Regions from separate parts of the Buttiauxella sp. AC038 genome, predicted to be linked through region 1. Evidence: predicted binding sites of a transcription regulator. Region 1 holds the regulator's gene; each other region holds the start of a gene.

The links. The regulator Fur, encoded in region 1, represses iron uptake genes when iron is present. The targets are predictions, from matches to a motif close to ATAATAATGAGAACNACTATCAA.
Region 2: a site for Fur is predicted at 2,754-2,776, ahead of entS (enterobactin transporter EntS). Genes of this name have one in related genera too.
Region 3: a site for Fur is predicted at 2,222-2,244, ahead of gpmA (2,3-diphosphoglycerate-dependent phosphoglycerate mutase). Genes of this name have one in related genera too.
Region 4: a site for Fur is predicted at 2,559-2,581, ahead of AC0IXI_RS15300 (TonB-dependent siderophore receptor). Genes of this name have one in related genera too.

What each region holds. Positions count from the first base shown of each region.
Region 1 is NZ_CEEDCQ010000001.1:3,628,862-3,633,857, forward strand. It holds gene pgm (phosphoglucomutase (alpha-D-glucose-1,6-bisphosphate-dependent)) at 1-88, opposite strand, end outside; gene seqA (replication initiation negative regulator SeqA) at 114-662, opposite strand; gene ybfF (esterase) at 845-1,621, shown strand; gene ybfE (LexA regulated protein) at 1,757-2,038, shown strand; gene fldA (flavodoxin FldA) at 2,190-2,720, shown strand; gene fur (ferric iron uptake transcriptional regulator) at 3,065-3,517, shown strand; gene chiQ (ChiQ/YbfN family lipoprotein) at 3,608-3,940, opposite strand; gene chiP (chitoporin ChiP) at 3,988-4,996, opposite strand, start outside.
Region 2 is NZ_CEEDCQ010000001.1:3,802,420-3,807,415, forward strand. It holds gene entC (isochorismate synthase EntC) at 1-196, opposite strand, end outside; gene fepB (Fe2+-enterobactin ABC transporter substrate-binding protein) at 400-1,344, shown strand; gene entS (enterobactin transporter EntS) at 1,453-2,685, opposite strand; gene fepD (Fe(3+)-siderophore ABC transporter permease) at 2,827-3,816, shown strand; gene fepG (iron-enterobactin ABC transporter permease) at 3,852-4,805, shown strand; gene fepC (iron-enterobactin ABC transporter ATP-binding protein) at 4,802-4,996, shown strand, end outside.
Region 3 is NZ_CEEDCQ010000001.1:1,576,041-1,581,036, reverse strand. It holds gene galK (galactokinase) at 1-1,023, shown strand, start outside; gene galM (galactose-1-epimerase) at 1,017-2,057, shown strand; gene gpmA (2,3-diphosphoglycerate-dependent phosphoglycerate mutase) at 2,267-3,019, shown strand; gene aroG (3-deoxy-7-phosphoheptulonate synthase AroG) at 3,083-4,135, opposite strand; gene AC0IXI_RS07585 (YbgS-like family protein) at 4,461-4,832, shown strand; gene zitB (CDF family zinc transporter ZitB) at 4,953-4,996, shown strand, end outside.
Region 4 is NZ_CEEDCQ010000001.1:3,192,280-3,197,275, forward strand. It holds gene ldtC (L,D-transpeptidase LdtC) at 1-292, shown strand, start outside; gene bhsA (multiple stress resistance protein BhsA) at 399-656, opposite strand; gene AC0IXI_RS15290 (TetR/AcrR family transcriptional regulator) at 904-1,536, shown strand; gene AC0IXI_RS15295 (siderophore-interacting protein) at 1,566-2,459, opposite strand; gene AC0IXI_RS15300 (TonB-dependent siderophore receptor) at 2,653-4,842, shown strand; gene AC0IXI_RS15305 (Gfo/Idh/MocA family oxidoreductase) at 4,983-4,996, shown strand, end outside.

The DNA.
Region 1 (4,996 bases):
TCAGTACATAATACTGAGCCGTCAGTTGGGCTACGTTAATCAAATCGCTCTGTTGTGCCGGTTGTCCTGCACGAGGGTGGTTAGCCATTGGCCTTTCCTTCTGACGCGAGGTGTTAAATTGTGCCGCAAACCTTTTCAATCAATTCCGCCGGGAACTGCATTGATTGCATGATGTGTTCGACCATGCTGCATTTACGGCCAGTATTGGTGTTAGTAATAACCCAGTATGGCGTTCCTGGAACATGCTTAGGTTTGGTCTGGTTTCCATTTTGCAGCAACGTCTGTTCATTACCTGCAAAATAGACACGTGTACGACCATGCAGCGATTCAGTCGCTTCACCAAAAGCTTGAGCATCAAGTGTATACAGAGTTGAAAGCACCATCATGAAACGGTTAACCGCTTTCTTTTGCTCCGCATATTCATCGGACAGCAATAATTCACGAACCGCACGAACGCGATCGCGTGCTTTATTTACGGGTTTGGCTTCCGGAGCAGGTGCAGCAGTTGCGCCTGTCTGGCCGGTAATTGCAGGTGTAGCTGGGGTTTGGCCGGCGGTAAATTTCAACATGCGCCGTAAAATATCGGACGCGCTTTCACCAATGTGCTGCGTGTGGCTGGCAATATAGCGATAGAGCTCGTCATCAACTTCAATTGTTTTCATCTTAATCCAGTGCGATATCTTTTCTGAATGCAAGTAATTGGGATTATAAGGACAAATCCCAACCTCGGGTAGAGCCAAGCTTTTGTCACACCACAAAGTCAGACTAAACTGGAAATTTGCGGCAGTGCGGCAGGATGCCGTTATGATACCCTAACCGCACGAAGTAAAAAAAGAACTTTGCCATGAAATTGAATGCTCGCCTGCAAACTGCGCAACAATCGACTAGTAATTCCCCCATCGTCCTTATTCACGGTCTTTTTGGTAGCCTTGATAACCTGGGCGTGCTGGCCCGTGACCTTGGGCAGGATCATACGTTGCTGCAAATCGATCTGCGCAACCACGGTTTATCACCACAAAGCTCTGAGATGAACTACCCTGCTATGGCGCAGGATGTCGTCGAAACGCTCGATGAATATGACTTTGAGAAAGCCATTATTATTGGCCATTCAATGGGTGGCAAAGTGGCGATGGCTTTGACGGCGATTGCCCCAGAGCGTATCGACAAATTAGTACTGATTGATATTGCACCGGTGGATTATCAGGTGCGCCGCCACGATGAAATTTTCACTGCAATAAATGCCGTCAGCGCCGCTTGCGTTAAAACACGGCAGCAGGCCGCGACCGTGATGCGCGAGCATCTTGATGAAGAAGGTGTTATTCAGTTCTTGCTAAAATCCTTTGCCGATGGCGAATGGAAATTCAACGTGCCGGTGCTGTGGGAGCAATATGAGAATATTGTCGGCTGGGAAAACATTCCTGCATGGAATGAACCCTCGCTATTTATTCGCGGCGGCGCATCTCCTTATGTCAATGAATCGCATCGTAGCCAGTTGCTTTCACAGTTCCCTCAGGCGCGTGCTCATGTGGTTGCAGGTGCCGGACACTGGGTTCACGCAGAAAAACCTGATGCTGTTTTGCGCGCAATCCATCGTTTTATCGACACAACAGCGGCAAACTGATTAAAAACAAACCGACTGGCCGCAAGATGTGGCTAACGCGTTGGCGCGCAAGCCATGCTGATGTATGATTGCGCGCTAAATTGCGCCAGAGCACCCCGCTCCGTGCCACCTGAATTCCCTGTCAGTAGTCTAATCATGGCAAAAGAACAAACGGACCGTACTACATTAGATCTGTTCGCGGACGAGCGTCGCCCGGGGCGACCAAAAACCAATCCGCTAACGCGTGATGAGCAATTGCGTATCAACAAACGCAACCAACTCAAGCGCGATAAAGTACGCGGCCTGAAGCGAGTGGAGCTAAAGCTCAATAACGATGCGGTAGATGCTCTCAATCAGCTGGCTGAAGCGCGCAATATCAGTCGTAGTGAATTGATTGAAGAGATACTTCTCGAACAACTGAAGCAACATCTCAGTTAGTTTTAGTGCTATGTCCTGGTATGCGATTTTGCAGTCTGTGCACACCGGGGCGATAGCAGTTTCCGCACCACGAAGTGTTCTGCTATGATTGCCCTATCTGTGGCCAAATAGCAGCCACCATACCATTAAGTATCAAGAGGTTATTTTACTCATGGCAATCGTAGGCATTTTTTTCGGCAGCGACACTGGTAACACCGAAAATATCGCGAAAATGATTCAAAAACAGCTCGGTAAAGATGTTGCTGAGGTGCATGACATTGCTAAGAGCAGCAAAGAAGACCTGGAAGGCTTCGACATTCTGCTTCTCGGCATTCCAACCTGGTACTACGGCGAAGCCCAGTGTGATTGGGACGATTTCTTCCCAACTCTGGAAGAAGTTGATTTCAATGGCAAACTGGTAGCGTTGTTTGGTTGCGGTGACCAGGAAGACTACGCAGAATACTTCTGTGACGCATTAGGCACTATCCGCGACATCATTGAGCCGCGCGGTGCAGCTATCGTCGGTCACTGGCCGACTGCGGGTTACCATTTCGAAGCATCTAAAGGTCTTGCAGACGATGACCACTTTGTTGGCCTGGCGATTGACGAAGACCGTCAACCAGAACTGACTGCTGAACGCGTTCAGAAATGGGTTAAACAAGTTTCTGATGAGCTCAACCTGGCTGATATCATCAACGCCTGATTCTAAACCCTGGCTACTTTAAGATGCAGGCTGGCAATAAACCTGCATATTCAAGGGCGATGGGCATCAATGTGGCGAGACTATTGGGTTTCGCCACATTGATAGTTATTTCCGATTAAAATAATTGCTACAAATTTTTAACTTTTCAGCTTGTCCCTGTACAATGAACTCCTGACAAATAGCTATCAAGGCCATCAAATCGCGACTCAACCGCAATTTTTTAACTTGGTTATGCATAATACTTGCGGTTCCCATTTAGAAGGGGCAGTTCTATAATGAGACGCATTCATCTTAACGCTCACCCTGACTCCGAGCGAATCGTTAAGCAACAGGACAATTTCCGCATGACTGACAATAATACCGCATTAAAGAAGGCCGGCCTGAAAGTCACGCTTCCTCGATTAAAAATCCTTGAAGTGCTGCAGGGGCCGGTGAACCACCACGTCAGTGCGGAAGACTTATATAAACGTCTGATTGATATGGGCGAAGAGATTGGTCTCGCCACCGTTTATCGTGTACTAAACCAGTTTGATGATGCAGGCATTGTGACGCGCCATAACTTCGAAGGCGGCAAATCCGTATTCGAACTGACACAGCAGCATCACCATGACCACCTGATTTGCCTGGACTGCGGCAAAGTAATTGAATTCAGCGATGATTCAATCGAAGCCCGTCAGCGTGAAATCGCATCACGTCATGGTATTCGTCTGACTAACCACAGCCTGTACCTTTATGGTCATTGTGCTGAAGGTGATTGCCGTACCGACGAAAACGCACACGAAATCAGCGAAAAGTAATCTGCACCTCCGGCACCCAGAGTTGGGTGTCAGGCAATAAAAAAACCGGTGAGGAAGCTCATCGGTTTTTTTATTGCCTGAATACAGCGATTACTTATTGTTGGCGCGGATCTCTTGCCAGATTTTATCGCATTTTGCTTTCACGGCCTGGTCATTACCGGTACGTGTTGCCTGAATGCAGTTCTGGTAATCCAGGGTACGAACCGTTTCTTTCTTCGCAAACTCCTGGTGTTCCTTATCCTGAGCCAACACATTCAATACGCTTTGGCAGGCCTGAATTTTATCCGGATTGCCTTCTGCGGTGTTAATACAGGCGCTATACGCTTGTTTTAGTTTTGTGTCTTCCGGAGCCGTTTTAGGTTGTTGCTGCGCACACGCACTTAAACCTAACGCCATCACCACAGTCAGAACGATTTTTTTCATGTTTGATATCCTTAAGAAAACCGGGCGTTTTCACGCCCGGATTCGAATCAGAAGATGGTGAACGGTGCGATGACGATGAATTTCACGTCGCGCTCATCCTGGAAGATGTTGCCGTAACCACCGCCCCAGCTTGGGATGTCTGAATGGTTGTCGTACTGAGTGAAGTGCAGTTTGAACAGCGTGCCTTTCGCACGACCATCCTGAACGGTGTACAACGCATCAAGGCTGTACGCAGATTCTTTCAGGCGATTATCAGCATCGTAGTAACCGTCAGTGGTTGGTTTAGAGCTTGGTTTAGCATCCCATGCGTACACATAAGAAGCACCCACTGCCCAACCTGCCAGGTTCCAATTGCTCAGGTCATACATCGCGCCTGCAAATACTGCTTTTTCACCGTTGGCGTTGAAGTCAGAGCGGTTATCCCACCACACATCAAGACGACCGTTTGAAGATGCATAAGTTGGGGTCATACGCTGCAGGAAGTAACCTTGCTGGCCATCGGCCTTAACAATAGTTCCTTCAAGACGCAAATCAACCTGACCCACTCTGTATCCGAGAGTCAATGCCTGCAACCATGCAGTGCCGTCGTACAGATCGTTAACGCTGCCATCTGAAACTTTGTCACGCGTACCGTAGAACTGGTAGCTGGTTGTTAACGGGCTGCCCGCGATATCAAACTTATAGCTTGCTTTGGTGAAATACTGATCAACGTAGCCTTCAGCCTGCCCAAATGCCGCTTCGAGAATGAAATCATTTTTGAAGTCATACTTCGCGCCAAGAGAGTGTAAATATTCAACTTTGGTTTTTTTGTCGTTCTGATAGAACTTGTCCATTTCCAGGTGCCATGGAGCTTTGTACTCGTTGGTCCACATGTAGGAGAAGCTCAGCGCACCAGAATCGCCGTAATCAAAGTTTGCACCGGCTTCAGCGCCCTGGTAAGTACCAGGCATGAAGCTCCAGTGTGGTGCGAGCAAGGTTTGCCCGGTTGGCTGAATGTAACCGCCACGTGCCCAAACCGGGCCGTATTTGAATTTAGCTGCGGCTTTATAGAGGCTA
Region 2 (4,996 bases), 170 kb from region 1:
TTTTGGCGTTTTCGAACGCTTCACGCAACTGTTTTTGCAGCCCACCATTGAGGTTTTCACCATCAAGTGCCGGGCAGTCGAGTCGAGTAAAGCAGCCGCTTGTCGAGAAACTGCGATAAGGCGACATAAAGAAAAAACTATCGGCACAAGAAGTTAGCTGTTTTTCTTGCGGCTGCCGGGCCAGTAACGTATCCATCCATCCTCCGTCAAAAATGATAAAAGATATTAATAATAATTATCATTTGTATTTCGGAGTCGTAACCTAAAGAGAAACCACCGCGCTGTCAACAAAGGCAAATTTATTTTAACAATTGTGCCGCTTGCACCCTGATGGCATAACAGTGAAAATGAGAAGCATTACCATAACTTTGCGCATAATTTCCTACAGGATGTCATTGAGTGAAAATCAGATTCTCCGCACTAATCCTTTTCTGCCTGAGCAGCTTTGCCCACGCCGCCGACTGGCCGCGCACCATCACCGACAGCCACGGTACGCACACGTTTGAGCAGGCACCGCAGCGTATTGTTTCGACCAGCGTGACGTTAACCGGCTCTCTGCTGGCCATTGATGCGCCCGTTATCGCAAGCGGTGCAACGACGCCCGGCAACCGAATGGGTGACGCGCAGGGTTTTCTGCGCCAGTGGGGAGATGTGGCTAAAGAGCGTAACGTTCAACGCTTATATATTGGCGAAGCCAGCGCCGAAGCCGTCGCGGCACAAATGCCGGATTTGATTTTGATTAGTGCAACCGGTGGTGATTCTGCCCTCGCCCTTTATGAGCAGCTCTCTGCCATCGCACCAACGCTTGTGATTAATTATGACGACAAGAGCTGGCAGCAATTACTGACTCAGCTTGGTGGCATCACCGGGCATGAGAAGCAAGCCGCCGGGCGAATTGCCAGTTTTGATAAGCATCTGAGCGAAGCAAAAATGCATATGGCACTGCCACCGCAGCCGGTGACCGCGCTGGTTTACACCCCTGCCTCTCATTCGGCGAACTTGTGGACGTCAGAATCTGCACAAGGGAAATTGCTTCAGCAGCTTGGCTTCACGTTGTCGACGTTACCCGCGACAATTCAGGCCAGTAAGAGCATGGGGAAACGTCATGACATTGTGCAACTTGGTGGGGAAAACCTGGCCGCAGGTTTGAACGGTGAAAGTCTGTTCCTGTTTGCCAGCGATGAAAAAGATGCCACCGCGCTGGAAAACAACCCGCTGCTTTCGCATTTGCCTGCCGTGCAGCACAAGCAAGTTTATGCGCTGGGCACTGAAACTTTCCGTCTGGATTATTACAGTGCCACTCAGATTCTGGAGCGGATGAGTAAGCTGTTTGCCAGTAAGTAATGGATTGCATGTCGGATGTCGCTAACGCTAATCCGACCTACTGCTTTCAGGTGATTGCGTGGTTTTTCCATGTCGGATGTCACAGCGACATCCGACATGGTTCATGTTTTAAGCAGGAACGGTTTGCTGGTAACGTCGCAATTGCACCAGCACAATCGCCAGCACAACCCCGCATATCGTTAGCGCAAAACCACCCGAGCTTGCAGCCGCAACAGGCGTCATAGCAACGGTCATTCCGCCCAAAATCGCAGCACCAATCGCATCACCCGTCACGTTCTGCGCAGTCCACAGGCCGTTGATACGCCCTAACATCCCGTCCGGGGTAAGCGTCTGAATTAGCGTGTATTGCAACAAAGAGCTAATCGCACTGAGATAACCAAACAGCGCCAGACACGCCAGCCCAAGCCCCCAAACCGGCATCAGGCTGAAAATGCCAATCGAGATAAACGACACAACACCCGTTCCCAGCATGATCATGCCCGGACTCGCGTGATGGGCAATACGCCCGCTGGTCAACGCGCCAATAGCGGCTCCCAGTGGTACGGCGGCATACATCAGGCCGATTTGCGCCGCACTCATTTGCCAGTGCCCGGCGAGCGCCGGATATAACACGCGCACCGCACTCGCCATCGTGAGCAACGCGCCGACTAACGCAATGCCGCCGATAATCGGGTGGCCAACCAGGAAACGTAAACCATTCCACAGTGACAGCAGCGGGTTTTCACGCGCTTGTGGCGGCGGTGCCAGTTTCGGCAAACTCAGCAACGGCAGCAAAGTGATAAAGGTGCCGACGGATGCCAGCGCGTAGTTCCACACCACGCCGCCCGACGCCAGCAGCAGCCCGCCGATCATCGGTGAAATCACCGAGCCCAGGCGCACTGTGAGCATGGTAATCGCACTTGCCTGCATCAGGTTTTCACGCCCCACCAGCGCAGGTGTTGCGGCTAAAAGCGCAGTCACACCGAGCGCGCCAAAGAACCCATCCCACACGCCAAGCAGGTAAATCGCCGCCAGCGATGGTTCAGGTAATGCGGCGTTAATCGTCAGGCCAATAAAGCCGACGCCGCAGGTAGAACGGGCCAGAAGAATCAGGCGGCGGCGCTCGTGGCGGTCTGCCAGCACGCCGCCCATCATCAGACCGATAAACATCGCCGAACCGGTTAGCGTCACCGCAAGACCGACTTGCAAAGAAGAACTCGTCAGGGTCTGAATTTGTACCGGCACCGCAACGCCCAACAACCCCAACGACACAATGGAGATAAAACGGGCGAGGAAGACGGCACGAAAAGCGGGATGAGTCTTGAGTAAACTGAGATTAAGCAGCAAAGAATTGCGGTTCATTACATGGCCTTAAAGCGAATTTTTCTTTCCGGGTGCGAGGCGGCTCATGCTAACATAAACAAATAAGAGTGATAATGATAATAACTATCATTTAATTTTACATGATTTTTGTAGGGCTACGAAGTGAAGGATATACAACGTATGTCACGCTGGTTCATCCTGCTGAGTTTGCTGTTTTTACTCGTTTTAATGGCAACGCTCAGTTTGTTATTAGGTGCAAAATCACTCCCCGCTGAAGTTGTTATCGATGCGCTTAGCGGCCAGTGCCAGAGTGCGGATTGCACTATCGTGCTCGACGCCCGCCTCCCCCGCACGCTCGCCGGTATTCTTGCGGGCGGCGCGCTGGGCCTTGCCGGTGCGTTGATGCAAACCCTGACCCGAAACCCACTCGCTGACCCTGGCCTGCTTGGCGTTAATGCCGGAGCAAGTTTTGCCATTGTGTTGGGTGCGGCGGTCTGGAGTCTGACCTCTCCTCTGGCGCTCCTTGGGCTTGCCTTTTCAGGCGCGCTGTTTGCTGCCCTGGTGGTGGCATTTACCGGTAGTCAGGGTGGCGGCCAACTCAGCCCGGTGCGCTTAACGCTGGCAGGTGTTGCACTCGGTGCGGTGCTCGAAGGTTTAAGCAATGGCATCGCGCTACTTAACCCAGTGGTCTATGACCAGCTACGTTTCTGGCAGGCCGGTTCACTCGATATCCGTACGCTTTCAACGTTGAAAGTCATTGTCTTGCCCGTGCTGGCAGGCGGTGCGATTGCGCTGCTTATCAGTCGTTCTCTAAACAGCCTGAGTATGGGCACCGATACCGCAACTGCACTTGGCAGCAAAGTGGCACGCACTCAGTTGCTCGGTTTAATCGCCATCACTTTATTGTGTGGCAGCGCGACCGCCGCTGTCGGACCAATTGCTTTTATTGGCCTGATGATACCGCATCTGGCACGTTGGCTGGTGGGCGCTGACCACCGATGGTCGCTTCCCGTCACCTTGATTGCCACACCGGTGCTATTGCTGTTCGCCGATATTGTTGGCCGCATGCTGGTTCCTGGCGAATTACGTGTTTCAGTGGTGAGCGCATTTATTGGCGCACCGATGCTCATTTACTTAGTCCGCCGCCAGCGTAAAGGAGCAGGAATTTGAACCGCCTCTCCCCTCGCCTGTTAATCAGCAGCCTGATGCTATTAATGCTCAGTATTATTCTCGGATTGTGGAGTCTGGGGAGTGGCGTTTTGCCACTATCAGTCAACCAGGTGATTGACGCACTACTCGGCTCCGCACCACGCAATATCTCACTGGTCGTCGTTGAATGGCGTTTGCCACGCGTTGTCATGGCGCTGCTGATTGGTGCGGCGCTGGGCGTGAGTGGTGCCATCTTCCAGTCACTGATGCGCAACCCGCTCGGCAGCCCGGACGTGATGGGTTTTAATACCGGGGCGTGGAGTGGTGTTCTGGTCGCCATGGTGCTGTTCGGCCAACATCAAACTGCGATTGCTACCTCCGCCATGGCTGGTGGCATTATTACTGCGCTGGTGGTCTGGTTGCTCGCGTGGCGAAACGGTATTGAAACTTTCCGTTTGATAATCATCGGTATTGGCGTGCGAGCCATGCTGGTGGCGTTCAATACCTGGCTATTGCTGCATGCCTCGCTTGAAACCGCTATTTCCGCAGGGCTGTGGAATGCGGGTTCCCTGAACGGTTTAACCTGGGGGAAATTATTCCCGGCAGCACCGTTAATGTTGCTGGCATTAGTGGCTGGCGCATTGTTAGTGCGGCGCATGCGTTTGCTGGAAATGGGCGATGACAGCGCCTGCGCGCTCGGTGTTTCCGTGGAGCGATCTCGCCTGCTGTTGATGCTAACGGGGGTTATCCTCACCGCCGCCGCAACGGCACTCGCCGGGCCGATTTCGTTTATCGCGCTGGTCGCCCCGCACATCGCCCGCCGTTTGAGCGCCACTTCACGCTGGGGTTTGCTGCAATCTGCATTATGCGGCGCAACGCTGTTACTCGCAGCAGACCTGTGCGCCCAACATCTGTTTATGCCGTATCAATTACCGGTCGGCGTCGTCACCGTAAGTCTCGGCGGTATTTATCTTATTGCGTTGTTGATTCAGGAGTCCCGTAAGAAATGAGCCAGATTTCCACTCCATCGCGCCTGCATGGCGAAAAATTACGGCTTGGATATGGCAATCATGTGGTGGCCGATGGCCTGACCGTGGCCATTCCTGACGGGAAATTTACCGCGATTATCGGCCCCAACGGCTGCGGGAAATCCACGCTGCTGCGCACGCTAAGCCGCCTGATGAAACCGATGCACGGCCAG
Region 3 (4,996 bases), 2.1 Mb from region 1:
GTGCTGCCATGCGCTATCGATTACCAGACGGTTATCAGCTGCGCGAAGCGTGATGACCGCATGGTGCGTGTTATCGCAGCCGATTACGATAACCAGACAGATGAGTTTTCGCTCGATAAACCCATCATGAGCCACGACACCCAGCAGTGGTCCAACTATGTTCGCGGTGTGGTTAAACATCTGCAAAAACGCGATAAAAACTTCGGCGGTGCAGATTTAGTGATTAGCGGTAACGTGCCACAAGGTGCAGGCCTGAGTTCATCGGCATCGCTGGAAGTGGCAGTGGGCACGGTGTTCCAGAAGTTATATCACCTGGCACTTGATGGCTCGCAAATTGCCCTGAATGGCCAGGAAGCAGAGAACCAGTTTGTGGGCTGTAACTGCGGCATTATGGATCAGCTGATTTCAGCATTAGGCAAAAAAGATCATGCATTGCTGATCGACTGCCGCACGCTCGGCACCAAAGCCGTTTCAATGCCAAAAGGCGTGGCTGTGGTCATCATCAACAGTAACTTCAAACGCACTCTGGTTGGCAGTGAATACAATACTCGTCGCGAGCAATGCGAAACCGGTGCGCGTTTCTTCACTCAGAAAGCACTGCGCGATGTTGAGCTCTCCAAGTTTAATGAAGTCGCTCATGAGCTTGACCCGATTGTTGCGAAACGCGTACGCCATGTCCTGACTGAAAATATCCGCACCGTAGAAGCTGCTGATGCGTTGGCAAAAGGTGATTTAAAACGTATGGGCGTGCTGATGGCTGAATCTCACGCTTCTATGCGCGATGATTTCGAAATCACCGTGCCGCAAATCGACACCTTAGTTGAAATCGTCAAAGCCACTATCGGTGACAAAGGCGGCGTGCGTATGACCGGCGGCGGCTTCGGTGGTTGTATCGTGGCGCTGATTCCGGAAGATTTGGTTCCAACGGTTAAACAGGCTGTCGAAAAACAGTACGAAGCGAAAACCGGTATCAAAGAAACCTTCTATGTATGCAAACCTTCGGAAGGTGCAGGCCAATGCTAAAAGAAACACCACAGCTCGCACCTGACGGGCAGCCCTTCCGCATCTCCACCCTGCGCAATAGCGCGGGGCTGGTGGTCACAGTAATGGACTGGGGCGCAACCTTGCTGTCATGCCGTGTGCCGATGAAAGATGGAACGGTGCGTGAAACGCTGCTTGGCTGTGAAACGCCAGAAGATTATCTGAATCAGGCCGCTTATTTGGGCGCCACTGTCGGCCGTTATGCCAACCGCATTGCGAACAGCCAGTTTGAGCGCGATGGCGTCACTATTAACGTGACAGCAAATCAGGGTGCACATCAGTTGCATGGTGGACCTGATGGTTTTGACAAACGCCGCTGGCGGATTGTGCGCCAGAATGAGCATGAAGTGCTATATACACTTGATTCTCAAGATGGCGACCAGGGATTCCCCGGCGAGTTGCGCGCAACTGCGCGTTATGCGCTTACCGAAGATAACTGCATCACCGTCGAATTCCGTGCCAAAACCAGTAAACCATGCCCGGTAAATCTGACTAATCACGCTTATTTCAATCTCGATGGTAAGCAAAACGATATTCGCCAACATCGTCTTCAATTGCTGGCGGATACCTATTTACCAGTCGATAGCAACGGTATCCCGCAAGCTGGACTTGCCGATGTTACGAATACAGGATTTGATTTCCGCACGGCAAAAACTATCGCCGACGATTTCCTGCATGACAACGACCAGCTGTTGGTGAAAGGCTACGACCACGCTTTCTTGTTGCAGGCGCAAGGCGATGTCAGCCAACCAGCTGCACACGTCTGGTCGAGCGATAATAAACTGCAAATGACGGTCTATACCACAGCCCCTGCCCTACAGTTTTATAGTGGCAATTACCTGGAAGGAACGCCAGCAAGAGAGCAAGGTACCTATAGTGCTTATCAGGGCCTGGCGCTCGAAAGCGAGTTCCTGCCGGACAGCCCAAATCACCCTGAATGGCCACAACCCGATTGCTGGTTACAGCCAAATGAAGAGTATTTAAGCGTTACGGAATACGAGTTTATTGCACTTTAAATTTCTCGCCCTCCACAATGGAGGGCGATTCTTATCCTGATCGCTGGATTTCCCACCATTTAGCGACAAAAATATAACAACCATTCACATCCACCTTACACTCCACACTCTTTTTCGCTATGTTAAACGTTTAGCATTGCCGCTTGCCCCTTTGCGGCAATATAATGATAATCGTTATCATTAATCGCAGGCTTATTAAGGAGTAAACTATGGCTGTTACTAAGCTGGTTCTGGTTCGTCACGGTGAAAGCCAGTGGAACAACGAAAACCGCTTCACCGGTTGGTATGACGTTGATCTGTCTGAGAAAGGTAAAACTGAAGCGAAAGCTGCAGGTAAACTGCTGAAAGACGAAGGCTACTCTTTCGACTTTGCTTATACCTCAGTGCTGAAACGTGCCATCCATACACTGTGGAATATCCTCGATGAACTGGATCAGGCCTGGCTGCCGGTTGAGAAATCCTGGAAGCTGAATGAACGTCACTACGGTGCGTTGCAGGGTCTGAACAAAGCTGAAACCGCAGAGAAATACGGTGACGAGCAAGTTAAACAATGGCGTCGTGGTTTTGCTGTGACTCCACCAGAATTAACTCGCGATGATGAGCGTTTCCCAGGCCATGACCCGCGTTATGCAAGTCTGACCGACAAAGAGCTGCCAACGACTGAAAGCCTGGCGCTGACTATCGATCGCGTTATTCCTTACTGGAACGAAACCATTCTGCCACGCATGAAAAGCGGCGAGCGCGTGATTGTTGCCGCTCACGGTAACTCCCTGCGTGCTCTGGTTAAATTCCTTGATAACCTGGGCGAAGAAGAAATTCTTGAGCTGAATATCCCAACTGGCGTGCCATTGGTATATGAGTTCGATGAGAACTTCAAACCACTGAAGCGCTACTATTTGGGCAATGCTGATGAAATTGCAGCAAAAGCCGCAGCAGTAGCAAACCAGGGTAAAGCGAAGTAATTCGTTAAATGTGAAAAAGGCGTGGTGAGAACCACGCCTTTTTTATTGTTATCGCGTTAAAACTTAGCCGCGGCGTGCTTTTACTGCATCAGCCAGCTGACGCAGTACGGTTTCGGTATCTTCCCAACCGATACATGCATCGGTCACGCTCTTGCCATAAACCAGCGGCTCGCTACCTTCCAGGTTCTGGTTGCCTTCTACAAGGTGACTTTCAATCATCACACCAGTAATCGCAGCATCACCACCAGAAATTTGCTGGCAAACATCGGCACAAACTTCCATTTGCTTCTTAAATTGCTTGCTGCTGTTCGCGTGGCTGAAGTCGATCATCACTTGGGCAGGCAGTCCAGCTTTTTGCAGATCGGATTTCACCTGAGCAACATGCGCTGCGCTGTAGTTTGGCTCTTTGCCGCCGCGCAAGATGATGTGGCAGTCGCCATTTCCGCTGGTAGTCACGATAGCAGAGTGGCCCCATTTGGTCACAGACAGGAAGCAGTGCGGCGCACCAGCTGCATTGATCGCATCGATCGCAACTTTCATAGTCCCGTCAGTGCCATTTTTGAAGCCAACCGGGCATGAAAGGCCAGACGCCAGTTCACGGTGAACCTGAGATTCTGTAGTACGTGCACCAATGGCACCCCAGCTCATCAAGTCCGCCAGGTACTGCGGGGTGATCATATCCAGGAACTCACCTGCCGCTGGCAGACCAGAGTCGTTGATATCCAGCAATAACTTACGGGCAATACGCAAGCCATCGTTGATCTGGTAGCTGCTGTCCATATGCGGATCGTTGATCAGACCTTTCCAGCCCACCGTTGTGCGTGGTTTTTCGAAGTAGACACGCATAACGATTTCCAGCTCACCTTGCAATTCTTCACGCAGTGTCAGCAAGCGCGCGCCATACTCTTTCGCCGCTTTGATATCGTGAATTGAGCAAGGGCCAATGACAACCAGCAGACGATCATCATTTCCTTTCAGAATTTTATGAATCGCTTTGCGCGCGCCAGATACGGTTGCGGCGGCTTTTTCAGTGGCGGGGAATTTTTCGAGCAGCGCTACTGGCGGTAAAAGTTCGTTGATTTCTTTAATGCGTAAGTCGTCATTCTGATAATTCATGATATTTCCGGGAATGGCCTTGAGATTTAGCTTAGTTGCAATCCCTTCAATCTATCGCTTCAGACCTGAAGTGTAAACGGGCTTTTACACTTCAGGCAGAATATTCCTGGAAACGACCTAAAAAGCGTCAAAAAATGGTAAAAACCCGGTTTCCCGCTACAATTTTTAATTGTAAACACTGAAAAATACTCAATTAGCAAAATTGTATTCTGATGCCGCTTTCATGGCTGACATATTTAGCCGATAAAAGCGCCAGGCACAGAATAAAGCCAGTGCACTGTTGGAAGAAGTTATCCAGCAATAACGACCATAACAGGAGCATTAAATGAATAAATTAACTGCACTTTTCCTGACAGCAACCCTTTCTGTAGCAAGCAGTCTGGCAATGGCCGCTGAAACTAGCGGGAGCAATAACGGCCAGGCAAACGCAAGTGCCGAAGCAGGCCAGGTTGCACCCGATGCGAATCAGAATCTCGCACCCAAAAACGTCGATAATAGCAATATCAATAATGGCGGCACTATGCTTCATCCTAATGGCTCAACCAGCAGTAGCGGTATGACCAACGATGGAATGAGCAAAGAGGAAATCCATAAAAATTCGATGTGTAAGGACGGGAAATGCCCGGATATGAACAAAAAGGTAGAAACCGGTAGCGGAGATGACGTGAACACGAAAGTGGACGGCACCTCGCAGTAAATTAAGCCCGGAAAATTAAGGGGGAGCTTAGGCTCTCCTTTTTTATGAGCGTTATTCAACAAGTTAACAATGTTAGTGTTTATAATTAGCGCATTGTTGCTTTACGGATACAGAGGAACCATGGCGCATACACATCAACATAACCCGAGTGATTCCAACTCCAG
Region 4 (4,996 bases), 440 kb from region 1:
TATCAAAGCGCTGTACAAAGATATGCCTGTCGGAACGCCAGTTCGCATTATTAATACCGCGATTAAAACGTCCATCGAGCCAGATGGCAGACGTTTAGTTGAGGTGCATCAGCCACTGTCGAAAAATATTAATGATGATCCTCAAGTGCTGCCGATTACGCTGACTGAACAAATGAAACAGTTCCAGGCCGCCCCTGAAACTGACGCGACAGTTATGGAACAGGCGATGCTGCACCGCTCGGGCATGCCAATTGAAGTTAACGCGCATACTGTAGCGACCAACGAAATCTGATTATCACGCTAGTTCGGATAGAAAAAAGGCCCTGTTTTTCAACAGGGCCTTTTTTATTGAATGGGCGCGACCAACACCGCTGCAACTTGAAGTATGAAGGGTATGCTTATTTATAAATTACCGCAGTACCGTGCAAAGTGTTCGGGCCGGTAACTGAAGTAATACGGAATGAGCTGGCACCCATTTGTTCGGCTTTCTCAGCCAGTTGATCTTCCAGCGAACCCAGGTTTGTCCCAGCTGTTGCGGTGATTGTGCCGACTTTCTGTTGACCGGTTGGCGTTGCCTGCACTTCAACAGCGGCAAAGCTTGCGAAAGAGAGTGAACTAAGAACAGCAGCAGCGATAAGAGTTTTTACGTTTTTCATGTTATTTACCTTGAGCAGATTATTTAGTAGGCCGTTAAGTTCTTTACTTAACGATCGATAACTAAATCATAGATGTGATCTGCATCACACGTCAAACTATTTTTATAACGCTCGTTAATTATTTTATAAACCCACTATTTTTCATAAGCATAGGATTAAATTATTTTTAATAATCAACCTCTGGCTTACGCGTGTTATTATTTTTATAATGATCGTTCACTAAACAGACAAAGGTTAAACGGTTCCCATGTCCACTGACACGAGTTGCATTAAAAAAAGCCGTGGCCGACCGAAGGTGTTTGATAGGGAAGCTGCACTTGACAAGGCCATGGCTTTGTTCTGGAAACACGGCTACGAAGCCACTTCTATGGCACATTTAGTTGAAGCAACAGGTGCAAAAGCGCCAACGCTTTATGCAGAGTTCACCAACAAAGAAGGTATGTTCAAGGCAGTATTAGATCGCTATATCGCACGAGTAACGCAGCAGCGTGAGGCTTGCCTTTATTGCGAAGATCGTACTCTGGAACAGACCCTGGAAGATTATCTCTCTTTGCTGGCAGAGATGTTTACTGACAAAGAGACACCATCAGGCTGCTTTATGATATGTACCTCTGCGGTGCTGGCCGTCTCTTCGGAAGATATCTCCGCGATGATAAAAATGCGTCAGTCGATGCAGGAAGCGACTCTGGTTCACTTCCTGGAGCAGCGACAGCAAAAAGGTGAAATTCCGGCAACCACAAGCGTACGCAATCTGGCGAAATATCTCTGTTGTATCATTCAGGGGATGTCGATCAGCGCAATCGAAAATGCCAGCTATGAAGAGCTGATGCAGATCGTGAAAACCACACTACGATTGTTACCGGAACTAAAGAAAATCTAACCATGGGCGGCTTTACCGCCCTTTTTGTATTAACGCTCTCGCCCTTTGCTCCAGTAGGCCATAAAGTTGATGGCGTCATGGCTCACACCGCATTCTCCAATTAAGTAACGGCGCAGCATTTTCACAACCGATGATTCCGCCGCAACCCAGCCGTAAAAAGCGTTACTGGCCGTTGTGGCTTTATCCCACAACAGTTCACCTTCAGCCTCTTCATTAACTGTTTCTGTAATCCCCGCAGCTTTAGGGAGTTGGGAACATTCACTTACCGCCTTGAGTAAGCACTCCCCATGCCTTGCGTTGACAGCCTTTCGCGGCAACCAATGAATTTTCGCAAAACCAAATTCACTTAAATCCACGCAATCCCCCTGCTCCGGGACTTCAAAAAACGCCTGAATTTCTGGAGGATTTTGCAGTTTCGATAGCAGTTCAAGTATGCCTCGCGCCGCAGGCAATGCAGTTTCATCCGCAACAATTAATCCCTGGCGCAAATCCGCAGGTGGCGTCCATTCATAACCGCCGCTGTCTTCCGGGTAATCGGCATTCGGCGCGACAATTTGTATTTTGTCACCGGATTGCGAGCTAATCGCCCATGCGGAGGCAGGCCCTTCCGTGCCGTGACTGACGAATTCAACAGTCACTTGCTGACGCTCGCAGTCAACGTGCCGCAAGGTATAAGTGCGCACAATCGGCCGCTTTTCTTTGGGTAATTCTTGCAACAACGAATACCACTGCCCATGTTCTGGCAAGTTCGGAATTGAGCCATCTTCAGACGGGAACAACATTTTGATTCGCTGGTCGGGCGAATCACATTTCATGTTTGCCACATCCGGACCGCCAAATACCAGACTCAACAGCGAAGGTGAAACGTGTGATTTATGCATTAGCTGCACATTAAACAATCTGTAGCTTTGTACCTCTGCCATTTCAGCTCCTTTGCCTTGTCTTGCCATCGCCAAAAAAATTACCCACAGAAATCATATGATTATTCATAAGATTAATTTGAGAAATACTATCAATTGAGATTGATAATGAGAACCGTTATCGGCAGAATTCAGCTCGTTCTTATTTCAAAACATTTTCAAATGTTAATATTTTCCCATCCAAGGAATGATGATGATGCATAAAAACGCACGCTGGGTGCTTAACCCGTTGCTTCTGGCGATGATGGCTCCGGCTTTCGCGCAGCAAACTTCCGAAGAAAATATTCTGGTTTCTGCGAACCGTATGCATCGTACGGTGGCTGAAATGGCGCAGACCACTTGGGTTATTGAAGGCACCGAGCTTGAGCAACAGATTCAGGGAGGCAAGGAGCTGAAAGACGCACTTGCACAGTTAATTCCCGGTCTGGATGTCAGTAGCCAAAGCCGTACCAACTACGGCATGAACATGCGCGGCCGTTCTATCGTGGTTTTAGTGGATGGCGTTCGTCTGAACTCTTCCCGTACCGATAGCCGCCAGCTCGACTCTATTGACCCTTTCAACATCGAACACATCGAAGTTATCTCTGGTGCAACTTCGCTGTATGGCGGTGGTAGTACTGGCGGTCTGATTAATATCGTGACGAAAAAGGGCCAGCCTGACACTCAGGTCGAATTTGAAACCGGGATTAAGTCTGGTTTTAACAGCAGTAAAGATCATGATGAACGTGTCGCCAGCTCCATTTCTGGCGGTAACGATAATGCCTCTGGCCGTTTATCTGTGGCTTATCAGAAATTTGGTGGCTGGTTTGATGGCAATGGCGACCAGACTTTGCTCGATAACACGCAAACCGGTTTACAGTATTCCGACCGTCTGGATGTCATGGGTACCGGCACGATAAATATTGATGAAACCCAGCAACTGCAGGTGGTGACTCAATATTATAAGAGCCAGGGAGACGATGATTACGGGCTGAATCTGGGTGAAAATTTCTCCGCAGTGACCGGTAATGGCAAAGCGTTTGTCAGTGACAATCTTAATTCTGACCGCATTCCTGGTACCGAACGCCATCTGATTAGCCTGCAATACTCCAACAGCGACTTCCTCGGCCAGGAAGTGGTTGGGCAGATTTACTATCGTGATGAGTCTCTGACCTTCTATCCTTTCCCGACGCTCACGCGTGGAGCCGTAACCAGTTTCTCGGCCTCCCAGCAGGATACCGATCAGTACGGGGCGAAACTGGCTCTTACCAGCCAACCGCTGGATGGCTGGCAGATTACCTATGGCGTCGATGCCGATCACGAGAGCTTTACCTCGAACCAAATGTTCTTTTATCTGGCAAAAGCCAATGCTTCAGGTGGTCTGAATAACCAGAGCATTTACACCACTGGCCGCTATCCAGGTTACACCATCACTAACCTCGCTCCGTTCCTGCAAAGCAGTTATGACATCAACGAACTGTTTACCCTGAGCGGCGGCGTGCGCTATCAGTGGACCGAGAACAAAGTCGATGATTTTGTTGGCTTTACTCAGCAACAAGGTATTGCAAACGGTATCGCTCAGTCTGCGGACGCAATCCCTGGCGGCAGCACGGATTACGACAACGCGTTATTCAATGCCGGTCTGTTAATGCATATTACTGACCGCCAGCAAGCGTGGTTTAACTTCTCACAAGGTGTAGAGCTTCCTGATCCAGGCAAATACTACGGTAATGGCACTTACCGACTGGTGAATGGCCATTACCAACTGGTAAATAGCGTGAACGTCGGGCAGTCAAAACTACAGGGGATCAAAGTCGATTCTTATGAGTTGGGTTGGCGTTATACCGGTGATAGCCTGCGCAGCCAAATTGCGGCGTACTACTCGTTGTCTGACAAGTCGATCTCCATCAACCGCGCAGATATGACCATCAATGTGGAAGATGACAAGCGTCGTATTTACGGTGTTGAAGGTGCTGTGGATTACTTTATTCCAGACTCGAACTGGAGCACCGGCGTTAACTTTAACGTGCTTAAGTCCGAAACTAAAGTGGATGGCAAATGGCAGAAATGGGACGTGATTTACGCAAGCCCTTCAAAAGCCACCGCGTATGTTGGCTGGGCACCAGACCCGTGGAGCCTGCGAGTTCAAAGCCAGCAGACCTTTGATTTAACCGATGCCAGCGACAATAAGATCAATGGTTATAACACCGTCGACTTTATTGGAAGCTACGCTCTACCACTAGGCAAGCTGAGCTTCAGCATCGAAAACCTGCTTGATAAAGACTACACCACCGTGTGGGGCCAGCGCGCACCATTGCTTTACAGCCCAACGTACGGCAGCCCTTCGCTGTACGAATATAAAGGGCGTGGGCGCACTTACGGCGTGAATTACTCCCTGCAATTCTAAATTGACCACAGCAGGCTGGCTAAAAACCAGCCTGCTTTTTTACTCTCATACACAAAATCCTTCTCGACCAAAACCCAGTAGTCATTTAAAACATAGGGACTCTAATGATAGGTACGGCTTATATTTGGTAGGATTAGCTTATGTTGGCAGGTTT